Linked DNA regions of Hymenobacter swuensis DY53. The protein of the gene in region 2 interacts with the protein of the main gene of each other region in a pairwise test. Links are inferred from orthologs where the notes say so. Each region holds a gene or a part of one and is shown on either strand. Other genes may lie near its edges.

Evidence for each region.
Region 1: the proteins of menB (region 2) and rfaD interact in binary tests that used the Escherichia coli proteins (3 or more experiments, as listed by UniProt). The link is inferred for Hymenobacter swuensis DY53 from one-to-one orthologs.

Annotation. Positions count from the first base shown.
Region 1 is NZ_CP007145.1:3,447,247-3,451,146, reverse strand. What follows is about bases 853-3,844. They hold rfaD (ADP-glyceromanno-heptose 6-epimerase), read right to left. Parts: upstream 2,836-3,844; coding sequence 1,870-2,835; downstream 853-1,869. Other genes in these bases: HSW_RS16050 (ABC transporter substrate-binding protein), read left to right, coding at 3,037-3,844; HSW_RS16060 (FAD/NAD(P)-binding protein), read right to left, coding at 853-1,631. Outside these bases: HSW_RS16065 (hypothetical protein), read left to right, coding at 1-120; more of HSW_RS16060, read right to left, coding at 219-852; more of HSW_RS16050, read left to right, coding at 3,845-3,900. UniProt on the Escherichia coli protein: Catalyzes the interconversion between ADP-D-glycero-beta-D-manno-heptose and ADP-L-glycero-beta-D-manno-heptose via an epimerization at carbon 6 of the heptose.
Region 2 is NZ_CP007145.1:3,323,596-3,336,454, forward strand. Bases 5,079-8,033 are described here. They hold menB (1,4-dihydroxy-2-naphthoyl-CoA synthase), read left to right. Parts: upstream 5,079-6,121; coding sequence 6,122-6,946; downstream 6,947-8,033. Other genes in these bases: menD (2-succinyl-5-enolpyruvyl-6-hydroxy-3-cyclohexene-1-carboxylic-acid synthase), read left to right, coding at 5,079-6,095; HSW_RS15525 (DUF6370 family protein), read left to right, coding at 7,074-7,433; HSW_RS15530 (DUF1266 domain-containing protein), read left to right, coding at 7,753-8,033. Outside these bases: HSW_RS15495 (pyruvate dehydrogenase complex dihydrolipoamide acetyltransferase), read right to left, coding at 1-1,204; HSW_RS15500 (histidine phosphatase family protein), read right to left, coding at 1,431-2,054; HSW_RS15505 (hotdog fold thioesterase), read left to right, coding at 2,262-2,675; HSW_RS15510 (chorismate-binding protein), read left to right, coding at 2,838-4,052; more of menD, read left to right, coding at 4,161-5,078; more of HSW_RS15530, read left to right, coding at 8,034-8,307; HSW_RS15535 (hypothetical protein), read right to left, coding at 8,370-8,588; HSW_RS15540 (AMP-binding protein), read left to right, coding at 8,737-9,867; HSW_RS15545 (dipeptidyl-peptidase 3 family protein), read left to right, coding at 10,105-12,279; HSW_RS15550 (hypothetical protein), read left to right, coding at 12,358-12,792. UniProt on the Escherichia coli protein: Converts o-succinylbenzoyl-CoA (OSB-CoA) to 1,4-dihydroxy-2-naphthoyl-CoA (DHNA-CoA).

The DNA.
Region 1 (3,900 bases), 120 kb from region 2 along the record:
CTGCTGATGCGGGCGGTGCGCCGCAGCGGTAAGCAGTACCCCGCTATGCAAGCCCTGCCTGCCAATACGCCCGAAACGCCGGTGCTACCGTTGTATTCACCCGACGAACTGGCGGCATAGAATACCGCAGCCTGCGCGGCTATACTCAGAATGATACGCAAAAAGCCGCTCCAACACGTGTTGGAGCGGCTTTTTTTATGGATGAAATCAGGCTGTTTTTATATTCCCGCGTCAACCGTCACTCGTAGCCGCTGGCCGAGCTCCTGGGCCAGGGCAACGGCCTGATTCCGCAGTTCCGGTACTGCCGTTGACTCAAAATAAGCAGGCCGCCGACTGGGTCCCAGCGTGAAAAGCACCCCTGAGGCCTGCCCCGTCGCGTTCAGCAGTGCGCCGTGAGCATCGGTTTCAATTCCCAGATGCAGGGCGTCCGGTTGTAAGTGTCCTGTCTCCCGTAGGCCCACCACCACTGATTCCTGAATCCGGCTGTAATCCAGCAGCGGACCGGTGCAGGTGATGACGTGCTGGGCCGTCAGTTGTTGTACTGGCTGCTGGCCCTTCTGCACGGTAACTACCAGTCCGTTGGCCGCCGGCTCAATGTTCTTTACCCGCCCTATAGCCTGCTGTACCTGGCCTTCTGCAAACATGGCGGCCACAATAGCCGCGTTGCGGGGGGGGCTGCGGTGCCGCAGTACCGACCAGATTCCCGCTAAATGCCGCAGAAACCGCGCCTGCTCCGGTTGCGGCCAGGTCGCCCATATTTGCCCCAGATGCGGCCGTAAGGTATCCACCACCATGCGCCAGTCGATGCCCTGCTTTTGCGCCTCCCGAACGTGACGGCGCAGAACACGTAGCACGTCCAGTACTGTATCGACTCCGGCCAGGTCAGCCGCGTAAAAATCAGGATAAGTGGCTCCTTCAAATTGATGAGCTGCCGGCCAGCGGCCGTGGCCCGAAACAGTAGTCACTAGGCCTTGATGGCCATCGGCCTGCAAGCCCAGAAGGATATCTACGGCGGTGAGGCCGGTTCCAATTAGGAGCACTGTGTCGTCGGTACCGATATTGCGCAACGCGCCCTGCGCCCAGGGGTTGCCGTGGTAGTTCGGGTACGCCCGATACTCGGTGCTGCTGGTGGTAGGATAGGGGGGCGGAAAGTTGCCTAACGCCAGAACTACATAGGTGCTGGGCAGTTCGGTGCCATCCATCAGCCGTACCGTGGCCGACGAGCCGCTGGGGGAAACCTCCACGGCGCGCGCAGCCTGATTGTGCCAGTAGCACCGGATGCCGTTCATAGAAGGCCATTCCAGTAGCTGGCTCACCAGCTGCTGCAGGTACCGGCCGTAGCTCTGCCGGGAGCAAAATCCGTGCTCACATACTTCCTGGCTGGTGACACGGAGCCAGTTCTGAAAATGGTCGGGCTGGTCAGGAAAAGCACTCAGAAACTGGCTGCGTACATTCAGCAGATATTCGGGCCGCCGGGCGGTATAGGCCAGACCCGGGCCTGGTACGGGGCGCGGTTCTACCAGATGCACGTCGCAGGGGTAGGGGTGGTTGCCGGCCAGCCGGGCCAGCTGTACGGCCAGCATCGAGCCCGAAAATCCACCGCCGATAATCGTTATGCTTTTACGTTGCACCAGCCTGAGTTAGTGGGAAAGTATGGGGTAAATTACTCTGGAAAAAATGATATAAAAATTAATTTCTGCAATATAAATTCATCCTCTAGTCGGAAAGCTGACTGGCGTTTTACTACTGTTCTGTCTGTTTGATAAACTAACTGCCTGACTAGCAGAAAGCCCGACTGCGGGTCCTGCCGCCAGGGCAAAACATACAGTCGGGCTTATAAAAAAACAGGAATCTGGCTACGAAACGACCCTAGTAGTAGTGGCCCGGTACAAGATAATTGCGCACATAATCGTCTATGCCGGCCTCCAGGGAGGTGAAGGGCCGGTCGTAACCGATGCGGCGCAGCTTGCTCATATCGGCCTGGGTGAAGTACTGGTACGTGTCCCGAATGTCCTCGGGCGTATCGCGGAAGCGGATGTCGGCGGTGCGGTTGAGGGCCGCAAAAGTGCCCAGGGTCAGGTCGAGGAAAGTGCGAGCCTCGCCGGTACCCAGGTTATAGATACCCGAGTCGCGGCGCGTCTGCATCAGGAACAGGCACACTTCCACCACGTCCTTCACGTACACGAAGTCGCGCTGCTGTTCGCCGTCGGCGTACTCGGGGTTATGGGAGCGGAACAGCGTCATGGAGCCGGTTTCCTGAATCTGGCGGAAGGCGTGTAGAATCACAGAAGCCATGCGGTTCTTGTGATACTCGTTAGGGCCGTACACGTTGAAGAACTTCAGGCCCGCCCAGAAAAACGGTTTCTCGGGCTGCTGCACTGCCCAGTTATCGAAGTCGTTCTTGGAGTCGCCGTAGGGGTTCAGGGGCTTGAGCAGCGGCAGCAGCGCGTCGTCATCAGCGTAGCCCAACGTGCCCGAGCCGTAGGTGGCGGCCGAGGAGGCGTATACTAACGGGAGCTGGTAGCGGCAGCAGGCCTGCCACATTTTCTGGGAGTACTCTAGGTTCAGCACGTTCAGCACGTCGCGGTTCTGCTCGGTGGTATCGGTGCGGGCCCCAAGGTGGAAAATGAATTCCACCTGCTCGTGGTGGGTATCCAGCCACTCAAAAAACTCCTCGCGGTCCACGTATTCGCGCAGGTGCTTGCCTTTCAGATTGGCCAGCTTGCGCTCGACGTTGAAATTATCCACCACCACGATATCGTTGAAGTTGGCGGCATTGAGGCGGGTGACAAGACAGCTGGCAATAAAGCCGGCGGCTCCGGTAACGACGATCATAAGACAGAAATTTGGTCAAAAGTAACCTACGCGGTGCGTATTCAGCCGTTGGCCCGGATTTCTTTCCGCGCCGCTGGCCGATTGGGTTCTTACAACCTGTTTATAGCCCTAGGGGTTGCGTCGTTGTCCCCTGCTCACAAAGGCCGGGGCAAAATCCGATGAGCAGGCGGGCTGGGTAGATTCCGCGTTTACCTTTGTCGCATGTTCTGCCCGCCTTTTATTCGCCGCCTGCGGTTTGCGCTGCCGATTCTGTCCCTGCTGACTGCCTGCCAGCCCGATAAGCCTGCCACCACTGAAACCGATGCTACCCACCAAGTGCGCGACGACCTGGGCCGCCAGTTGACGGTGCCCACCCACCCGCGCCGCATTATGGCACTGGCCCCCTCGATGACGGAAATGCTGTATGCCGTGGCTGATACCAGTACGATTGTGGCCCGCACCCAGGTCTGCGACTACCCAGCGGCAGCCCTGCGCAAGCCCGTTATCAACAGCTACCCGCTGGATCTGGAGCGGCTGGTAGCCCTCAAGCCCGATATTGTTTTCACTACCGAAGGCATGACCACCCCAGCCGATGCGCAGCGGCTACAAGAGCTGGGTATTCCGGTGTACTACCAGCGCTATCAGAAAATGGAGGATATTTTTCGGGGCCTTACTGACCTGGGCCGGCTGCTGGACCGTCCGGTTCCGGCCAAAAGGGTAGTAGATTCCCTCCGTACCGAGCTAGTCCGGATTACGGCCCAGGTGCCTCCCCAGCCGCTGCCCCGCGTGCTGGCCATCACCTGGACCGACCCGATTTACGTGTACGGGCAGAATACTTTGTTCACCAACAAGATTCTGCTGGCCGGCGGCCAGAACGCCGTGGTGGAGAAATTCGCCCAGCCCTATCCGGCCCTCACCCGCGAGTATATCCTCAAGCTCAATCCTGATGTGCTGATTGGGGGCAGCTTCGGGAAAATGGACAGCACCTTTTTCAGGCTTTACCCCGAGCTCAAGCGCATCAACGCCTACCGGAACCACCGGGTGTACGCCGCCACCGATGACCTGATGTCGCGCCCTAGTCCCCGG
Region 2 (12,859 bases):
GGGTATTGAGCTGCGTCCGCACCTCCATAGCCCGGTCCATCAGGATTTCCATCGTCAGATAGAAATGCGGGGCGGTGAACAGGCTTTCGGAGAGGCGGCGGGCAATAACCTTGCGCATCTGCGACACGGGCGTGTCGGTGTAGGTGCCATCGGCAGGCTGGGCAGCAGGAGTAGCCGGAGCAGCCGCAGGGGCCGGAGCGGGAGCAGCCGTAATAGCTTGCGGAGCCGGGGCGGCAGCGGGCTGGGCAGCTGAGGCCGGGGCGGCTGCGGCTGCGGCCGGAGCAGCTTCCAAGTCGCGGGACACGATGCGGCCGTTTTCACCTGAGCCTTTGATGGTGTTCAGGTCGATACCTTTGTCTTTGGCAATGCTCTTGGCCAGCGGCGAGGCGAAAATGCGGCCACCATTCTGGGCCGGAGCTTCGGCGGGGGCCGGAGCAGCTTCTGCTGCCGGCGCCGGGGCTGAGGTAGTAGCAGCGGCCGGAGCAGCTTCGGCGGCTACCGGAGCCGCGCTGCCGCCGCTCTGGCCGCCCAGCAGGGCCTGCACGTCGGCTCCTTCTTCGCCGATGATAGCCAGGACACCGTCAACCGCTACAGCTTCTCCTTCTTTGGGGCCGATGTAGAGCAGGGTGCCGTCTTCGTAGTTATCCAGCTCCATGGTGGCCTTGTCGGTTTCCACTTCCGCCAAAATGTCGCCGGATTTCACTTTGTCGCCTACTTTTTTGAGCCAGGCGGCAATGGTGCCCTCCGTCATCGTGTCGCTCATTTTGGGCATCCGGATGACGGTAGCTTTCTTGCCATTGCCAGCCGGGGCAGCAGCCGGGGCGGCGGGAGCCGGAGCAGCTTCCGCTTTGGGAGCTTCCGGGGCGGGCGCGGGAGTCGGAGCCGCCTCGGCTTTGGGAGCTTCCGCTACGGCCGGAGCCGGCGCGGCGGCACCGCCTCCGCTGAGCAGGGCCGAAATATCTTCGCCTTCCTTGCCTACAATGGCCAGCAAACCGTCAACGGGTACCGATTCGCCTTCTTTCGGACCGATGTGGAGCAGGGTGCCGTCCTCGTAGTTTTCGAGTTCCATGGTGGCCTTGTCGGTTTCTACCTCGGCCAGAATGTCCCCGGATTTTACTTTGTCGCCTACTTTTTTGAGCCACGAAGCAATGACCCCATCGGTCATCGTGTCGCTCATCTTGGGCATTTTTATGAGTTCGGCCATCTGCGTCGTCGTCGTTGGGTTGAGTGGGGCCAAAATTAGCCCGAAAATCCGGGGCTGCAAACGAAAGCCGTTCTTCTCAAACGACCGTTAAAACAGCGAATTTTCGCCTGAGTAAGTCCCCACTGGTCAGGAGTTTTATCAGCGGCGGCTGATCCGGCTCTTTACGCAAGATTCCGGGGCCCGGCCGTTACCATATCGATGTGTCGGTTACGGCCTGGGGCCTGCTTCATACCGTTTCCTGCAGGTGTCGCACATCCAAAAAGTTGCGTACGGTGAACATCGAGCCGGTGTAATCGAGCTGGTAGAGGCAGAGGTTGTGGTGCTCGAAGCTGTCCATCTGGCTGAGCGGATAACCCAGCAGCTGGCACAGCAGCACCCGCATGGCCCGGCCGTGCATGCACACCAGCACAGTTTTTTCGTGGGACCGACTGGTTATCAGGTCGATGACCGGGCGCTGGCGGGCGGCCACCTGGTCGGGGCTTTCGCCGCCCTGTAGGCTCAGGTGCGTCTGGCCGGCGCGCCACTGCTGCAACACGCTGAAGTACTCCTCGTCCTCCTCGGGCGTGATGCGCGTGCCTTCACGGGTACCCCAGCTGATTTCGTTGAGGCCCGCGTGCTGCTCATGCGGCAGGCCCAGTTCCAGAAACCCGCGTACCGACTGGTGGGTGCGCTGCAGCACGGAAGTGTACACCCTATCGAAGGCGACATGGCGGTAGGCCGCGAAAAAGCGGGCTGCCTGCCGGTGGCCGGCCTCGTTGAGCGAGGAATCGACGCCGCTGCCCTGCACAATGCCGCGCACGTTGAAATCCGTTTGCCCGTGGCGAATGAGGTAGATTTTTTTGACGCCCATTTCCCGCTGTTTTTGCTGGTTACGTCGTTAAAGTACGGCCTTTTCGCGCACACGGATGCTGGCTTTGTCGCGCCTAGAGCCGGCAAGCTGCGCAACACCCCGTACCTTTTCGCCCCGAAATGGTTGTCTACCGCTACCGCCAGTAAAAATTCATCCGGCTTCCGACTCTCTCGTACCGCCGGTATTCTCTCTCTTTTTCGCCCGCTAATGACGCTGGAGCAGCTTAACCACTGGGTAGGTACCCGCCCCACTCTCGCCGACGCCCTCGGCATCGAACTGACCGCCCTCACTGAAGAGTATCTGGAAGGCCGCATGCCCGTGGACGGGCGCACGCACCAGCCCATGGGCCTGCTGCACGGCGGAGCCTCGGTAGCCTTGGCCGAAACCCTGGGCAGCGTGGGCGCGGCCACTAAAATCGACCCCACCAAGCAAGCCTGCGTAGGCCTCGAAATCAACGCCAACCACCTGAAAGGCGTGCGCGACGGCCACGTTATCGGGCGGGCCACCCCTTTGCATGTGGGCCGTAGCACGCAGGTATGGGAAATCCGGATTACCCACGAGGAAACGGGCGTGCTGGTGTGCATCAGCCGCATTACCATGGCCGTTATCGACCTGAAATAAGAAGTAAGGAATAGACGTCAGAAGTCTAGTAGCTGAAAACATTGTGATGGGCCGTCTTCTTTGATTTTTGCCTTTCTGTTGTTGCCTCCCCTACCCCGATTCCTGACGCCTCCCCGCATTTTTTCCTGCTTCTAATTCCTCGCTTCCCCCAGCTTCTTTCCCATGTTGCAGCGTATTTCCTGGAAGCCGGAACTGCCGGTGGCCGCCCGGCTGCGCCGCCTGGTGGCCCTGGCTCTCACCAGCGGCCGTCCAGTGGCTTTATGGCGACTCCCGAACACCCAGCATGCCCGGCTGTGCCTGTGCCTGCGCACCGACTCGGCCTACGCAGGACTACCACCAGCCCTAGAGCCTACCGCCCCGGCCGGGTTTGCGTTTTTCCCGTTCCGCGACTCTGACCATAATCCGCCCCTGTTCCTGCCGGCCGACTTGTTTTTCGACCTGGCCCAGCCGGAGGAAATCCACGTCAGCGCGGCGGCAGCGGCCCGGTTGCCGGAGCTGCGCCAGCATTTCGCGGCGCTGCCCGAGTCGGTGGAGCTGCCTTGGCACGTAAGTCGGCAGCCCGAGCCCGCCACCGCCTCCCGCGCCGAGTACGAGGCGCTGGTAGCCGCCGGCGTAGCGGCTATTGAGACTGAAACGGTGCGCAAGGTGGTATCGAGCCGGGCGGTACGGCAGTCGCTGCCGGCCGGGTTTGATGCGCTGGCGGCATTTGAGGATTTGCAGGCCCGCTACCCCAATGCGTTTGTCTCGTTGGTGAGTGCGCCGGGTGTGGGTACCTGGCTGGGGGCTACGCCGGAAGTACTGGCGGAAATCGACGAGCAGCAGATTTTCCGGACGATGGCGCTGGCCGGCACACAGCCGCTACTGCCCGGCATGAAGCCGGCTACCGCGAAGTGGGCCGGCAAGGATCTGGAGGAACACGCCATGGTGGCCCGCTACATTGTGAGCTGCTTTAAGCAGCTGCGGCTGCGGGAGTACGATGAGCAGGGGCCGCGCACCGTGGTAGCGGGCCAGCTGCTGCACCTGCGCACCGATTTTGCCGTGCACCTGCGGGAAGTGCCTTTCCCCACTCTCGGCACCGATATGCTGCGGCTGCTGCACCCCACGCCCGCCGTGGGCGGCGTGCCCAAGCAACCGGCCCTGGAGTTTCTGCGCCACCACGAAGGTTACGACCGAGCCTACTACGCCGGTTTCCTGGGGCCCGTAAACCTGCCCGAAACCGGCGTAGCCCGCCTCTACGTAAACCTGCGCTGCCTGCAGCTCCGCCCCCGGGAAGCCATCCTCTACGCCGGCACCGGCCTCACCATCGACTCCGACCCCGCCCGCGAGTGGCAGGAGACAGAACTGAAGCTGCGCACCATCGGGGCTATTTTACAGTAGTGCGAAGTGCCATTTCGCGTATGGTTGAGCGGTTGACTTATCCTTCGTTCACCAAAAACCGTTCATTACGCTGCGCGAAGCAAAGGCTTCGTGCTACTTTTCTGGCCGATGTCCTCTCTCCAAGCTGTTCACAACATTCCCGAAATCTGCGCCCAGCTGGGTATTACTGACGTGGTGCTTTCGCCGGGCAGCCGGTGCGCGCCGCTGACCATTGCCTTTGCGCGACACCCCAAAATAAGGGTGCGGACCGTGCCCGACGAGCGGGCAGCGGCCTTTATCGGGCTGGGGCTGGCGCAGGCCCAGCGGCGGGCCGTGGCCCTGGTGTGCACCTCCGGCACGGCGGGCCTGAACTACGCGCCGGCCGTGGCGGAGGCGTATTTTCAGCAGATTCCGCTCGTCATCTTCACGGCCGACCGACCGCCGGAGTGGATTGACCAGCTTGATGGCCAGACCATCCGGCAGCATAACCTCTACGGTGCCCATGCCAAAGGCACCTTCGAATTTCCGGCTGACACCTCGCACTCGGATGCGCAGTGGCACGCGGCGCGGCTCGTGAATGAGGCCATTAATCTGGCGCAGACCAGCCCGGCCGGGCCGGTGCAGGTAAATGTGCCGCTGCGGGAGCCGTTCTACCCCAAACAAGGCGAAGAGCTGCAGTTTGTCCCGGTGAAAGTGACGCGTGAACTGCCCGGCCGCCCCCAATTATCCATCACCACACTTCAAGAACTGCACGAGGCTATTCGGAGCACCAGCCGCGTCCTGGTAGTGGCCGGTCAGCACCCCGCCGATGCCGAATTGCTGCTGGCGTTGCACCAGTTTGCCGCCGCCTACCAGGTACCCGTGGTGGGTGACTTAATTGCGAACCTGCACCTACCCGCCGCGGCCAGCTACGACCAGCGCCTGCGTCCCCTAGGCCGCCAGGATGTATTTATGGCCGTGCCGGAACCGGGCCTGAAGGAAGCACTGAAGCCGGAGCTGCTCATCACCTTCGGTCAGTCGCTGATTTCCAAGGCCCTCAAGCTGTACCTGCGCACCACCAAACCCGCCCAGCACTGGCACATTCAGGCCGCCGGCACCGTGGCCGATACATTTCAGTCGCTGACCAAAATAGTGCGGATGGAGCCGGCTGATTTCTTTGCGGCGTTTGGGGAAGCCAGTTTATCGTCACTCGAAACGGCTCAGCAGAAGCAGACAACTCGTTCGATTCCAGTTGGCCCCACCACGCGCGTGGAGCCGCAGGGATTCGAGCCCTTTGAGCCGGTGATTATTGCCCGAACGGATGCCACCCGCGTAGCGCCCGGCCCTACCCGGCTGCTGTGGCCTGGCACTGCGACCCAGCTCACCGACACCGAAGCCTCGGCCAAAGCGGCTTACCTCAAGCCTTGGCTGGCCGCCGAAAACTGGGCCGCCGGCTTCCTGCAGGAGTTCATGCACCAGCCCACGCAGCCGTTCAACGAGTTTACGGCCATCCACCGGGCGTTGCAGCACCTGCCCGATGGCACGGCCCTGCACTTGGCCAACAGCATGGCTGTGCGCTACGCCAACATTCTTGGGGTGCCGCCGGGCCAGCAAGTGGAGGTGTTTGCCAACCGGGGCACCAGCGGTATTGATGGCTGCACCAGCACAGCGGTGGGCGCGGCCTTGGCCCGGCCGCAACGGCCGGTCGTGCTGCTTACCGGCGACGTGGCGTTTTTCTATGACCGCAACGCCTTCTGGCACAATTACCCTACTCCCAACCTGCGCGTGGTACTGCTCAACAACCACGCCGGCGGCATTTTCCGGCTGATTGACGGGCCGCGCCAGCAGCCGGAACTGGAGGAGCTTTTCGAAACGAGCCAGCCGCTACGCGCCGAGAATACGGCCCGGGATTTTGGGCTGCACTACTTCCCGGTTTCTACTTTTGCTGAACTAGAGTCGGCGCTACCGGTTTTCTTTGCAGCCGAAACCGGCGCGGCGCTGCTGGAAATCACCACCGACAGCCCTACCAACGCCGACTTCTTTGAACGATACCGCGCGGCGGTTCGCACGTCTTTCTCTACTTAACTTTAACTAAGGTAACTGCCCCTTTTATGGCCGAACAACTTACCTGGACTCCGATTAAGGAGTTCCGCGAAATCCTCTTCACCCAGCACGGAGGTATCGCCAAAATCAGCATCAACCGCCCGCAGGTGCATAACGCCTTCACGCCGCTCACGGTGCAGGAGATGATTGAGGCCATGCGCATCTGCCAGGACCGCACCGATATCGGCGTCATCATCCTCACGGGCGAGGGCGGCAGGGCCTTCTGCTCGGGCGGCGACCAGAGCGTACGTGGCCACGGCGGCTACGTGGGCGAGGACACTGTGCCCCGCCTGAACGTATTGGAACTCCAGAAAATCATCCGCTCCATCCCCAAGCCGGTGGTAGCCATGGTGGCTGGTTGGGCCATTGGGGGCGGCCACGTGCTGCACGTCGTCTGCGACTTGAGCATTGCCGCCGATAACGCCCGTTTCGGCCAGACCGGCCCGAATGTGGGTTCGTTTGATGGTGGCTTCGGTGCCTCCTACCTCGCCCGCGTGGTGGGTCAGAAGAAGGCCCGCGAAATCTGGTTCCTCTGTGACCAGTACGATGCGCAGGAAGCTCTCGATATGGGCCTTGTAAACAAAGTAGTGCCGCTGGATAAGCTGGAGGAAACCACCGTGGCCTGGTGCCACAAAATCCTCCAGAAAAGCCCCCTGGCCCTGCGCATGCTCAAATCCAGCTTCAATGCTGAGCTGGATGGGCAGGCCGGCATTCAGGAGCTGGCCGGCAACGCTACGCTGCTGTACTACCTCTCGGAAGAAGCCAAGGAAGGCCGCAACGCCTATATGGAAAAGCGCCAGCCCGATTTCTCGAAGTACCCCAAGTTTCCGTAACGGTACAGTTTCATTCTGGCAATAAAAATGGCTCGCCCTGGCTTTGGGGCGGGCCATTTTTCGTGAAGTGGGTTGCTGGTTTAGCCTTACCTTGTGGCCCGATTCAGCTCCTTACTTCCGCTGTCCTATGAAATCGTTGCTGCTGTTGCTCGCCTTGCTTGCTTTCTCCCCTGCCCGGGCGCAATCGGCCGGGCCAGCCGCCGTGGTTCAGGCCGCTCCCGATCCGGCTAAACCTGTGCAAACGGTAGAAGCCTCCTGCGGCCAATGCCGCCTAGGCCTGCCTGGTAAGAGCTGCGACCTAGCCGTGCGCTTCGACGGCAAAGCCTACTTTGTGGATGGCACCACCATCGACGCCCACGGCGACGCCCACGCCAAGGACGGTTTTTGCCAAGCTATTCGGAAGGCTGAGGTACAAGGCCAAGTTGTGAACAACCGATTTGTGGCCTCGTATTTTCGGCTCCTCCCTGAGCCTGCGGCAGTCAAATAGCCCCGCAGCTTTTCCGCATCCCGCCTAGCTATCCGCGCAGACCGGCCTCCGTAGGCCGGTCTTTTTGTTTTCGTAGTATTACCGCTGCTGCGTGTAGCGCCGATGCGCGGAGCCAGCACGGCGGAGTTTCTATGCTACCCCTACTTACCCCCATCATTGTATGAAGCGCGTTATCGATTTTCTCCTTAACCTGACCCCGACTCGTCGCCGGGCAGTTGCTCTCGAAAAAACGAACCTCCGCATTTATGGGGCCCGTGACTTAGAGTTCTACGATCTTAGGGCTCCGACACGGGTTTTGAACCCGGTAGAAATTCGCGGAATGGCTGGCGGGCTACCACTGTTCTTCTGGTCCGATGTACCTATTTCTCTCCTGGCCCAACTCAAGCCCGCAGAGCTGACTCAGCGCAAAGAATCTATGGTAGAATGGTGGGGAATTGCTGATACAGAGCAGGCCCTTGGTATTCTCAACTGGCTGAAGCAGGAAGGCCACCGCCAGAAGTACCAGAAATTATTGAAGCAGAATTCGCTGCACTGGCACCGAGTGTTCGAGGCGCATCCGCTGCCGGCCGTAGGGGCCGTGCAGAACATTGCCGCCTGGGACCATGTGCGCTCAGTATGCGTGGCCCGCTGGTCCTACGATTACGGCTATATCTCCTGGGAGCAGGCCTGGCCATTCATTGACGCCGCCACCCACCTAGCTTTGCGCGACTTCGATTCGTGGGAAAGCTTTGCCGCCAGCTTTCTGGCCGGCCGCCTGATGTGGTCACCCGAGAGTGAGTCGCACGGCGACCTAGCAGAAATAGTTACGTATTTAGTAAAGTCGCCGGATAGCCCGTGGCGGTATGTGGCTTGGCATGATTACCCGCCCCGATAGTAGCCTAGTGCCCGCGCGCTGCTGCTTCCGGTTAGCCTGTCAACTATCCGGCTCCGGCCGTTTTAAAATATCGACCCATAGGCCTCGCAGCCGGCGCACCACCCGAAGAAATTTCGCAGCCGCTCGTCCTTGGCCAGTTTCTTGCGCTGCTTGCGGGCACGACGGGCGGCTTCCAGGGCCTCGGGGGCGGGGGAGGATACCACCTGCTGTCGAAACGTGAGGTAGCGGCGAAAAACGCAGGTTTTGAAGCCGGCAAATGGGCTGGGGACGAAGGCGTTCATGACCGGAGGGAGTTGGTATACTCTGAGAAGTTACCGTTTTAATCCCCTCAATGTCAAGGCTGAGCATATTTTTCCGGCCCGGCTGCCGGGAGATTCGTAGGCAGTTGCGGTTCTTGCTGTCAAATCGTTGCCCTTTTCCGCTTTCCTTATGTCCGACGCTGCTGCTTCCGCTGACCTGCTTCTGCCCGATTCCCTGTTGCTCAACGGCCGTGAGTTTCGCTACGCTGATATTCAGCAGTACCCCGCCCGCACCCCCCAGGACCTGAACGGCTACGAAGCCCGGGTGCTGGATTTCGTGCGTCAGTGGTTGAACGGGGCCCAGGAATTCGGCCTGCGTACCTCCGGCTCCACGGGCCAGCCCCAACTGATTCAGCTGAAGCGGCGGCAACTGGAAGCCTCTGCCCGCCGCACCGGAGACTACTTCGACCTGGGTCCTGGCGACCGGATGCTGGTGTGTCTGAACTGTGAGTTTGTGGGCGGGCTGATGATGCTGGTGCGCGGCCTGGAACGGCGTATGCACCTGACCATTGTGGAGCCCCACGCCGACCCGCTGGCCCTAGTGCCCGCCGCGGCCGAGTTCGATTTTACCTCCTTCGTGCCCCTGCAGCTGCGGGCGGTGCTGGCCGCTGGCCACGCCGCGCGTCTGAACCGCCTGAAGGGCATTCTGGTGGGCGGCGCGGCTGTGGAACGCAGTCTGGAAAAGGAGATTCAGCAGTTGCGCGTACCGGTGTACGTGACGTATGGCATGACAGAAACAGCCTCCCACATTGCCCTGCGCCGCCTCAACGGCCCGGCGGTGCAGCCCACGTACCAGGTGCTGCCGGGCATTACGGTGGCGCAGGACGCGCGCGGCTGCCTCACGGTGCGCGCCGACGTCACCGAAAACCAGCTCATCACTACCAACGACCAGATTGCGCTATCCGAGGACGGCCGCAGCTTCGAGTGGCTGGGCCGGGTGGATTTCGTGATAAACACAGGCGGCGTGAAGGTGCAGGCCGAAAAGGTGGAGCAGGTGCTGGAAGTAGCCCTTACCGAGCTAGACCTAAGCCGGCGTGCCTTCGTGGCGGGCCGCCCCGACAAGCGCCTAGGCGAGCAGGTCACGGCTTTCCTGGAAGGCCCCAAGCTGACGGCCGCCCAGCAGGAACACCTGCAAACCCTGCTCAGCCAGCGCCTGGGCAAGTACGAAGTGCCCCGCGCCCTGGTCTTCGTGCCCGAGTTCCGCACCACCGCCTCCGGCAAACTCGACCGCCCCGCTACGCTGCGGAAAGTGAATGGGTGAATGGTGAGGTTGTAAAGTGGTGAGGTTGTGTCATCCTGAGCGGAGCGAAGGACCTTACCACGCCTGAACGATTAGCGTGCAAACGACTTGTTCACGCGTAGTAAGATCCTTCGCTCCGCTCAGGATGACACAACCTCACAACTTCACCATTTCACCACTTCACAAACTCACCACTTCCCCTTTGATATGTGAAATTATCCGTTGATTTGTGCAAGTTCTCCCCCTTGTTCTGCTTTCATGAATCGTACACGTTTATCAGCGGCGGCCCTATTGGTTGTTTCCCAATTGGGCGGCGGCTGCGCCAGCACTACCCGCACTACCTCTCCCCCCGCTCCTACCGCCGTTAGCGCCGCCCCCGTCGAGGCCGAGCCGCAACCGGCTACCCCTGCCGCCGCACTGGCTGCCCCCGCTACCCCGGCGGCCCCACCGTTTCAGGTAGTTACCGAACAGTTTGCCGACCTGCGGATTCTGCGCTACCAGGTGCCGGGCTTCGAGGCGCTGGAGCCCCAGCAGAAGGAGCTGCTGTATTACCTCTACGAGGCGGCCCTGAGCGGGCGCGACATCATTTACGACCAGAACTACAAGCACAACTTACGGGTGCGCCGCACGCTGGAAGCCGTGTGGAAGGCCAACGAGGAGCGCCGCACCGCCAGCACCAGCCAGCAGCAGATCGACCAGGCCACCAAGTTTGCCACTTACGCCAAGCGCGTGTGGTTCAGCAACGGCATCCACCACCACTACAGCACCCGCAAGTTTGTGCCCGAGTGCACACCGGCCTACTTCAAGGAGCTGATTTTCGCCACCGACTCCAAACTGCTGCCGCTGGAGCCGGGCGAATCGGTGACGAAGTTTTTGGCGGCCATGACGCCCATTCTGTTCGACCCGAACGTGGCGCCCAAGCGGGTAAACCAGGAGGCCGGCAAGGACCTGGTGAAAACCTCCGCCAGCAACTTCTATGAGGGCCTGACCCAAGCCGAGGTGGAGGCGTTCTACAAGAAGAAAATCAACCCCAAAGACCCGCAGCCGGTATCCTACGGCCTGAACTCCAAGCTGGTGAAGGACCGCCAGGGCCGCGTGCAGGAGCGCAAGTGGATGACCGAGGGCATGTACGACAAGGCCCTCACCCAGGTGGTATTCTGGCTGGAAAAGGCCATTACCGTGGCCGAAACGCCCGAGCAGAAGCTGGCCCTGCAGAAGCTGGTGCAGTTTTACCACTCCGGCGACCTGCGCAAATGGGACGAGTACAACGTGGCCTGGGTGCACGACACGCAAAGCCTCACCGACGTGGTAAACGGCTTTATTGAGGTGTACGGCGACCCGCTGGGCTACCGCGCCAGCTACGAGTCGGTGGTATCTTTCAAGGATGTGGAAGCTACCAAGCGCATCAAGGCCATCGGCGACGAGGCCCAGTGGTTTGAGGACAACTCTCCCATCAAGCCCGAGCACAAGAAGAAGAACGTCATTGGTATTACGGCCAAGGTGATTACCACCGTGGTGGAAGCCGGCGACGCAGCCCCCAATACGCCCATCGGTATCAACCTGCCCAACGCCAGCTGGATCCGGAAGGAGCACGGCTCGAAGTCGGTGAACCTGGGTAACATTGTGGATGCCTACAGTGCCGCCGACGCCGGCGGAATGCTGGATGAGTTTGCTTTCGATGAGGCCGAAAAGCAGCGCGCCCGCCAGTATGCCGCGTTGGCCGGCAAGCTCCACACCGATATGCACGAGGTAATCGGGCACGCTTCGGGCCAGCTCAACAAGGGCGTGGGCACACCCAAGGAAACGCTGAAAAGCTACGCCTCGGCCCTGGAAGAAGCCCGCGCCGACCTGGTGGCTCTCTACTACCTGCCCGATGCCAAGCTGAGCCAGCTGGGCGTGCTGCCGGCCGGCGGCGAGGTAGCCCGGGCCGAGTACGACAATTACATCCGTAACGGCTTGCTAACCCAGCTGGTGCGCCTCAAGCTGGGCGAAACCGTAGAGGAAGCCCACATGCGCAACCGCCAGATGGTGGCCAAATGGGCCTTTGAGAAGGGCCAGAAAGACAAGGTGATTGGACGCGTCACGCGCGAGGGCAACACCTACTTCCGGGTAAACGACTACGAGAAGCTGCGCGGCCTGTTTGGGCAGCTGCTACGGGAGCTGCAGCGCATCACCAGTGAGGGCGACTACGCCGCCGGCAAGGCCCTCATCGAAACCTACGGCGTGAAAGTGGACCCCGCCCTGCACAAAGAGGTGCTGGCACGTTACCAGAAGCTCAATATTGCACCCTACGCCGGCTTCATTCAGCCCCGCTTGGTGCCCGTGGTCAAGGACGGTAAAATCACGGACGTGAAGGTGGAATACCCGACTGATTTCTCCCAGCAGATGCTGGATTACGGCCGCAAATACCGCCTGCTGCCCAACTTCAACTAAGTCGGCGGGTTGTAAGCTCTCAATGGGGCTTGCAACCCGCTTTTTTTGCGCACTTTTCGTCCCCAACCACTCACCATCATGAAACAGATCTTCTCCACGTTGCTGCTGGCTGCCACGCTGGTGGGCGGCGCCACCCAGGCCCGCGCCCAATCGACCCCACCCCCGCGCCCGGTGCAGCCCGAGCCGGAACGCTATGAGTTCTGTGAGCTGATGCGTACCGGCTTCGTAAACGTGGGCAAGCCCGAAAAAGAGAAGTCGGGCGATATTTACGTTGACTTCGGCTATGGCTACGAGAAGCTGGGCGGCTCGGAGCAGGTAGTGCGCGAGGCCGGCAAGATTCAGGTATTTGCCACTACTATCAGCGCCATCAATTACATGGGCAGTCGGGGTTGGGAAATCGTGCAGATTCTGGAGCAGCCCATCAACTACTCCAAGGGCGAGCCCAACGAGTACGTGCGCCGCTACGTGCTGCGCCGGCCCCTGTCAGCCAAAGGCGTAGCCAGCCCCCGGTAGCTTTTTTGAAAGTCAACGGAGAAAGTAAAAAGCCAACGCCCTGCCTGTCGTCTTGAGCATTCCGCGC